3 regions of the Streptomyces sp. NBC_00358 genome follow, and region 2 is predicted to be linked to each of the others. Evidence: riboswitches for the same ligand, from Rfam matches in the RefSeq annotation. Region 2 holds a riboswitch; each other region holds the start of a gene.

Region 1 (2,254 bases), 1.2 Mb from region 2:
TGGCCGCTCTCCTCGTCGCCTTCCCGTACGGCTCTGGTCCTGAGCGCGGCGAGGTCCGTCCCGGCGTCGGGTTCGCTGTAGCCGATCGCGAAGTCGAGCTCACCGGAGAGGACTTTCGGCAGGAAGTACGCCTTCTGCTCCTCGGTACCGAACTGCATGATCGTCGGTCCCACGGTGTTGAGCGCCATCAACGGGAGCGGCACCCCGGCCTGGGCCGCCTCGTCGAAGAAGATGAACTGCTCCATCGGGCTCAGGCCCCGCCCGCCGTACTCCTTGGGCCAGCCGACCCCGAGCCAGCCGTCCGTGCCGAGCCGGCGGATCGTCTCGCGGTAGAAGCGCTTCTGCGCCGCCGGATCGCCATATCGCGCGTAGGCGTTGTCCGGCACCAACTCGGCGAAGTAGAGCCGCAGTTCGGTCCGCAACCGCTGCTGCTCCGGCGTGTATTCGAGATGCACGGCGCCTCCTGCCTCCCCGGGCCAGACCTGACGGCGCACACCGTAGAACGTGTTTCAGAAATTGGGAATGCCGATGACGTGGCCGCCCGTTCCGCGAGATGTGCCGACCCTCCGCGTACGTGAGGGGGCGGTGCCCGGTCGACCGGGCACCGCCCCCTCACGCGGGCCAGGTTCCTGGACCGCGCCGAATATCGTGGCTCGTACGTTCCCCTTCGCCGTCAGTGGCAGGGGAAGCCGAGCAGATGGCGGGCGTCGTGGACCCACTCGTGGACGTTCTCGCCGGACACGAGGGAGGTGGCGCCCTGTTCGGCGCCGACGAAGTAGAGCAGGACCAGCATCAGGACGCCGAAGAACGCCGCCCAGGGCAGGATCGCACCGATCGGCAGTTTGGCGGGAACGGCGGTGGGGGTGACGGTCGGCTGGACGACGGACTGCGCCATGGGGCAGAACCTCCTGGGGAACTCGCGTCCCGTCTCGGTGGTGCACAGGACGACGGTCACGGGTCTGACTTGCCCCGCCTCGCTCACCCCTGGCCGGAGTGACGAGTGCTGGGCTTACAGTGGCGCGACCGTGCCGGACTTCCACCGGGCTTCCGCCGAACCGTCGTCAATATCCACGTGACCGTACCGCGAGACCGCGCCCCGGCCAAGGGCGCACGCCCCACATCATGCGCGCCCCGAGCGCCGGGAAGTCCGGCAACCACCCTGCGTGGCCGAGGAGTTCACCTCCGGGCTCCGTCCGCTCATCCGCCCGCCCACCGTCCACGACCGTCGAGTCCGATGCGTGGGCCCGGCGCACGAGCCCGGTCCACACCGCACGAGAGTGATGGCATGACAAGCCGAGTGATCTTGATCTCCGCGGCGATCAGCGAGGCGCTGCGCGAGGCCCGCTTCGACGACGGGAGCCCGGTGGACGCCGCGGGCCTGCGGGCCGCGGGTCGGGCCGCCGGTGCGGGTGCGGTGCCGGCCGGGGGCCGGCTGTGGGTCTCGCCCACCGCGCGATGCCGGCAGACCGCCGCGGCGCTCGGGCTCGACGGCGGCGTCGAGGTGCCGGAGTTGGCCGGCCTGGATGTCGGCCGCTGGCGCGGGTCGACACTGGCCGAGGTGAGCGCGAAGGAGCCGGAGGCGGTGGCGGGGTGGCTCGCGGATCCCGCGTCGGCGCCGCACGGCGGGGAGTCGGTGCGGGCGTTCTGCGACCGGATCGCGGAACACCTGGACGTGGCCGCCGAGTTGAACGGCCGCACCGTGGCGGTGGTGGAGCCCGAGGTCGTACGGGCCCTGGTGGTACGGGTGCTGGGGGCGCCGGAATCGGCGTTCTGGCGCGTGGACGTACCGCCGCTGACCGTCACGGAGTTGAGCGGGCGCGCGGGGCGCTGGAACGTCCGCGCCGGACGCCCGCTCACCGAACCAGCCTGACCCGGACCCCTTTCGCCGACGCCACGGACTTGCCGACGCCACGGATGTGCCTGCACCACGAATGTGCTTGCACCACGGAATTCCCCGGAGGAGTCCCTGCCCTGCCCGCGGAGTCGTGACCCTCGGAGTCGTGGCCCGCGCCGGCTTGACCCGCACCGTGGAGCCGTGGCCCGGGCAGCTCACTCCCTGGCCGCGAAGTCGTAGCCGCACCGGAGTCGTGGCCCGCCCTGCCCCTGTCGGCGCCGCGAGGCCGTGGCCCGGGCGGCCCATGCCCTCAGCGCAGCGTGGCCATGAAGTCCGCGCACGCCTGGGCGCACTCACGGCAGGTCTTCGCCGCGGTCTCCGCGCCGGGGCAGCAGTCGAACGCGTCGGCGCACTCCAGAC
Region 2 (2,254 bases):
ACATCGGCTTCTCCCTCTCCACCACGCACTCGGTCTCCGGCTCCGTGATGGGCGCGGGCCTCGGCCGCAAGGGCGGTGTGGTCCGCTGGTCCACCGCCAAGCGGATGGTCGTCGCCTGGGTCCTCACGCTGCCCGCCGCCGCCCTGGTCGGCGCCGGTGCCGAGTGGGTGACCGGTTTCGGTGCCTGGGGCACCGCGCTCGTCGCCGTCTTCCTGGTCGGCTCCAGCTTCGCGATCTGGCGCCGCTCGCGCCGCGAGGTGATCGACCACAACAACGTGAACGACACCGAGGAGCCCGCCGGTGTGGTGACGCAGGCCATCGCCGCCGTCACCCCGCCCCCGGCCGGCACCGTGACCGAAGGTCTCACGGCCACCATCCCGGCTCCCGCCGAACCCGCGGCGGCCCCGTCGACGCCGTCCGCCGTGGCCTGAGAACCGAAGGAAGCAACAGCATGAACATCGACTGGTCAGCCCTCGGGTCCGTCTTCGGGGTCAGCCTCGGAGTGACCGTGGCCCTCGTCGCCCTCTTCACCCTCGGCGTCGCCGGCCTCTCCAAGAAGGAGTCGGCCCAGGGCGGTTCCGCGGTCGCGGCGGCCACCGGCGCGTACGTCTGCTTCGCGGCCTGCGCCGCGGCGGTGGCGTACGGCATCTCCCTGATCATCACCAAGTAGCCCGGAACGGGCGGCCCGGCACCGGGCCGCTCCGGGCGACACCGCGCGTGGGGTGCGGGACGGATCACCGTCCCGCACCCCACGCGTATGTGGGCCTGCGCACACTGTCCCCCCGCAGGTCAACAGCCAGTTGACGGCCGTTCTCACCCCGTGGTGGACTGCCGGAGCCAAGTACGGCGGCATGAGAGGAAGCCGGTGCGAATCCGGCGCGGTCCCGCCACTGTCATCGGGGAAGGAACTCCCCGGGAGCCAGGAACTCTCACCGCCGGTCTCGTCGAACCAGGGCGTGGACACCCTGAGTGAGGACATATCGCCATGCGCGGCTGCCCGTTGCCCGTTCCGCTGAGTACGAGGGTTCCACTCCACCAGACCGCGGGCTGACCCCGTGCGAGCCGATCGCGTCTTCGCGTACGGCGCCGCCGCCGGCCTTCTCGGCGACCTGCTGCTCGGCGATCCCCGCCGGGGGCATCCGGTCGCCGTGTTCGGGCGGGCCGCCGCGGCCGTCGAGCGGACCCTGTGGCGGGACCACCGCGGGTGGGGCGCCCTGCACACGGCCGTCTGCGTGGGCGGTGCCACCGCACTCGCCACGCTCGCGAGCCGTACCGTACGCGCCTCGCCTGCCGCCTCCGTCGCCCTGACCGCCGCAGCCACCTGGACCGTCGTCGGAGGCACCTCCCTCGGCCGGGAGGCGCGGGCGGTCGGCGGCGCGCTCGCGGCCGGTGACCTCGACACCGCCCGGGAGCTGCTGCCGCGTCTGTGCGGCCGCGATCCGCAGGCGCTGGACGCCGACGGGATCGCGCGGGCCGTCGTCGAGTCCGTCGCCGAGAACACCTCCGACGCCGTCGTCGGCGCCCTGGTCTGGGGCGCCGTCGCCGGTGTGCCCGGACTCGTCGCCTTCCGCGCCGTGAACACGCTCGACGCCATGGTCGGGCACAAGTCCTCGCGGTACCGGCGCTACGGCTGGGCCTCCGCCCGGCTCGACGACGTCGCCGGCTGGCCCGGAGCCCGGCTCACCGCCGTCCTCGCGGCCGTGGCCGGGTCCGACCCGCGGGGCGCCGTGCGCGCCTGGCGCGCGGACGCCTGCAGGCATCCGAGCCCCAACGCCGGGCCCGTGGAGGCCTCCTTCGCGGGCGCGCTCGGCGTCCGGCTCGGCGGCACCCTCTCGTACGGGGGACGCGTCGAGCACCGGCCCGTGCTCAACGAAGCGGGGCGCGCCGTCCACACCCACGACATCGAGCGGGCCGTACGGCTGTCCCGGCGCGTCGGCCGGCTCGCGCTCGGCGTGAGCGCCGCCGGACGGGTGCTGCTCACGGTCCTGCTCACCAGGAAGGGGCGCACCGCATGAGCGGGGGGCTGCTGATCGCCGGGACCACCTCGGACGCAGGAAAGAGTGTCGTGACCGCCGGGATCTGCCGGTGGCTGGTGCGCCAGGGCGTCAAGGTCGCGCCCTTCAAGGCGCAGAACATGTCCCTGAACTCGTTCGTGACGCGCGAGGGCGCCGAGATCGGGCGGGCGCAGGCCATGCAGGCGCAGGCCGCCCGCGTGGAGCCGACCGCGCTGATGAATCCCGTGCTGCTCAAGCCG
Region 3 (2,254 bases), 3.6 Mb from region 2:
ATCCCCCAGCTCTTCGAGAACATGTTCCCCGACTGGTTCGCGGGCGTGGCCTTCGCCGCCATCGGCATCGGCGCGCTGGTGCCGGCGGCCATCATGTCCATCGCGGCCGCGAACCTTTTCACCCGCAACATCTACAAGGACTTCATCAACCCGAACGCGACCCCGCGCCAGGAGACCCAGGTCTCCAAGCTGGTGTCGCTCCTGGTGAAGGTGGGCGCGCTGGTCTTCGTCCTGACCATGGACAAGACCGTCGCGATCAACTTCCAGCTGCTGGGCGGCATCTGGATCCTGCAGACCTTCCCGTCACTGGTCGGCGGGCTGTTCACCCGCTGGTTCCACCGCTGGGCGCTGCTGGGCGGCTGGGCGGTCGGCATGCTCTACGGCACGATCGCCGCCTACGGGGTGGCCTCGCCGACCCAGAAGCACTTCGGCGGCAGCTCGAAGGAGATCCCCGGCATCGGGGAGATCGGCTACATCGGCCTGACCGCGTTCGTCCTGAACCTGGCCGTGGCCGTCGTCCTCACCTTCGCCCTGAGGGCGTTCAACGCGCCGGACGGCATCGACGAGACCTCGCCGGAGGACTACACGGCCGACGCGGGGGACCCGGGGGTCGAGACGGAGCTCCCGCCGGCCACGGCGGACGCCGGCCTGTAGCGACAGCGCCGCACGACGGGCCGCCGGACGAGAACCGGCGGCCCGTCGCCACGCGGCCCGTCGCCTCGCAGGCCATCACCGTGCGGGCCGTCGCCGTGCGGGCCGTCGCCGTGCGGGCCGGGCACACCTACGAGTTGGCGATCCAGCACGCTCCGTAGTGCTCCAGAACTCCGACCCGACACAACATGTGGGGGCACTCCCGAGGCCCGGCACAAGATGTATGCTCATGGTCGCTGTCGCCGCAGGGGAATCCGGTGCGAATCCGGAACTGTCCCGCAACGGTGTACCTGTGCGTGTTCGCGTATTCGCGTGCCCGCACTCGCGTCAGTCCGAGGACCTGCCGACAGCGCGCCCCGGCCGTCCGGCCCGGGTGCCGACGACGTCCGGGCCTCGCGGAATGGGCCGGTGGACGCGGTGCGCTGCTGCCCAGAAGCGCTCTCGTGTGCCCCGCTCCGCCCCGTAGGGCCCTGTGCCGAGCGAGGGAGATCCCCACGTGACCATCGCGCCAGCCGATCCGGCTTCAGTGACCGCGCAGCAGGCCCGGGTGGAGACCGACGGTCCCGGAACCGCGCTGCTGCGGACCCTGACCGATCTCACCACCGACCTCACGGCCGCCGACCCCGGCCGGGTCGCCGCCGCGGCGCTGCGCGGCCGGTCCGCCCGCGCCGACGAGGCCGAGCTGCGCGAACTGGCCACCGAGGCGGCCGCGGGTCTCATCTCCGAGGACCCCGCCTACTCCCGGCTGGCCGCCCGCCTGCTCACGATCAGCATCGCCGCGGAGGCCGCCTCCCAGGGCGTCACGACCTTCTCCGAGTCGGTCGCCGTCGGCCACCGCGAGGGTCTGATCGCCGACCGCACGGCCGCGTTCGTCCGGCTGCACACGGCCCGCCTCGACGCGCTCATCGACATCGAAGGCGACGACCGGTTCGGCTACTTCGGGCTGCGCACGCTGCACAGCCGCTATCTGCTCCGGCACCCGATCACCCGCAAGGTCGTCGAGACGCCCCAGCACTTCATGCTGCGGGTGGCCTCCGGTCTCGCCGAGGACGACACGGCCCGGTCGGTGGACGAAGTCGCCGCGCTCTACCGGCTGATGAGCCGCCTCGACTACCTGCCGTCCTCCCCCACGCTCTTCAACTCCGGTACGCGGCACCCCCAGATGTCGTCCTGCTACCTCCTCGACTCCCCGCTGGACGAGCTGGACTCCATCTACGACCGCTACCACCAGGTGGCGCGCCTGTCGAAGCACGCGGGCGGCATCGGCCTTTCGTACTCGCGTATCCGCTCGCGCGGTTCGCTGATCCGCGGCACCAACGGACACTCCAACGGCATCGTCCCGTTCCTCAAGACGCTCGACGCCTCGGTCGCCGCGGTGAACCAGGGCGGCCGGCGCAAGGGCGCGGCCGCGGTCTACCTGGAGACCTGGCACTCCGACATCGAGGAGTTCCTGGAGCTGCGCGACAACACCGGTGAGGACGCCCGGCGTACGCACAACCTGAACCTCGCGCACTGGATCCCGGACGAGTTCATGCGCCGGGTGAACGAGGACGGCGTCTGGTCGCTCTTCTCCCCCGCCGACGTGCCGGAACTGGTCGACCTG

The links. A riboswitch is a leader RNA that binds a small molecule or an ion and turns the genes downstream of it on or off. The one in region 2 is predicted to bind cobalamin.
Region 1: another riboswitch for cobalamin. It lies ahead of OHT01_RS35490 (CbtB domain-containing protein); the one in region 2 lies ahead of OHT01_RS30285 (cobalamin biosynthesis protein).
Region 3: another riboswitch for cobalamin. It lies ahead of OHT01_RS14305 (ribonucleoside-diphosphate reductase subunit alpha); the one in region 2 lies ahead of OHT01_RS30285 (cobalamin biosynthesis protein).

What each region holds. Positions count from the first base shown of each region.
Region 1 covers NZ_CP107976.1:8,288,751-8,291,004, reverse strand. Annotated here, with positions in the region: gene OHT01_RS35495 (acyl-CoA dehydrogenase family protein) at 1-455, opposite strand, end outside; gene OHT01_RS35490 (CbtB domain-containing protein) at 674-895, opposite strand; cobalamin riboswitch at 934-1,074, opposite strand; gene OHT01_RS35485 (histidine phosphatase family protein) at 1,286-1,870, shown strand; gene OHT01_RS35480 (ferredoxin) at 2,145-2,254, opposite strand, start outside.
Region 2 covers NZ_CP107976.1:7,098,920-7,101,173, reverse strand. Annotated here, with positions in the region: gene OHT01_RS30295 (inorganic phosphate transporter) at 1-431, shown strand, start outside; gene OHT01_RS30290 (hypothetical protein) at 452-670, shown strand; cobalamin riboswitch at 808-948, shown strand; gene OHT01_RS30285 (cobalamin biosynthesis protein) at 1,056-2,015, shown strand; gene OHT01_RS30280 (cobyric acid synthase) at 2,012-2,254, shown strand, end outside.
Region 3 covers NZ_CP107976.1:3,453,359-3,455,612, forward strand. Annotated here, with positions in the region: gene mctP (monocarboxylate uptake permease MctP) at 1-654, shown strand, start outside; cobalamin riboswitch at 865-1,013, shown strand; gene OHT01_RS14305 (ribonucleoside-diphosphate reductase subunit alpha) at 1,148-2,254, shown strand, end outside.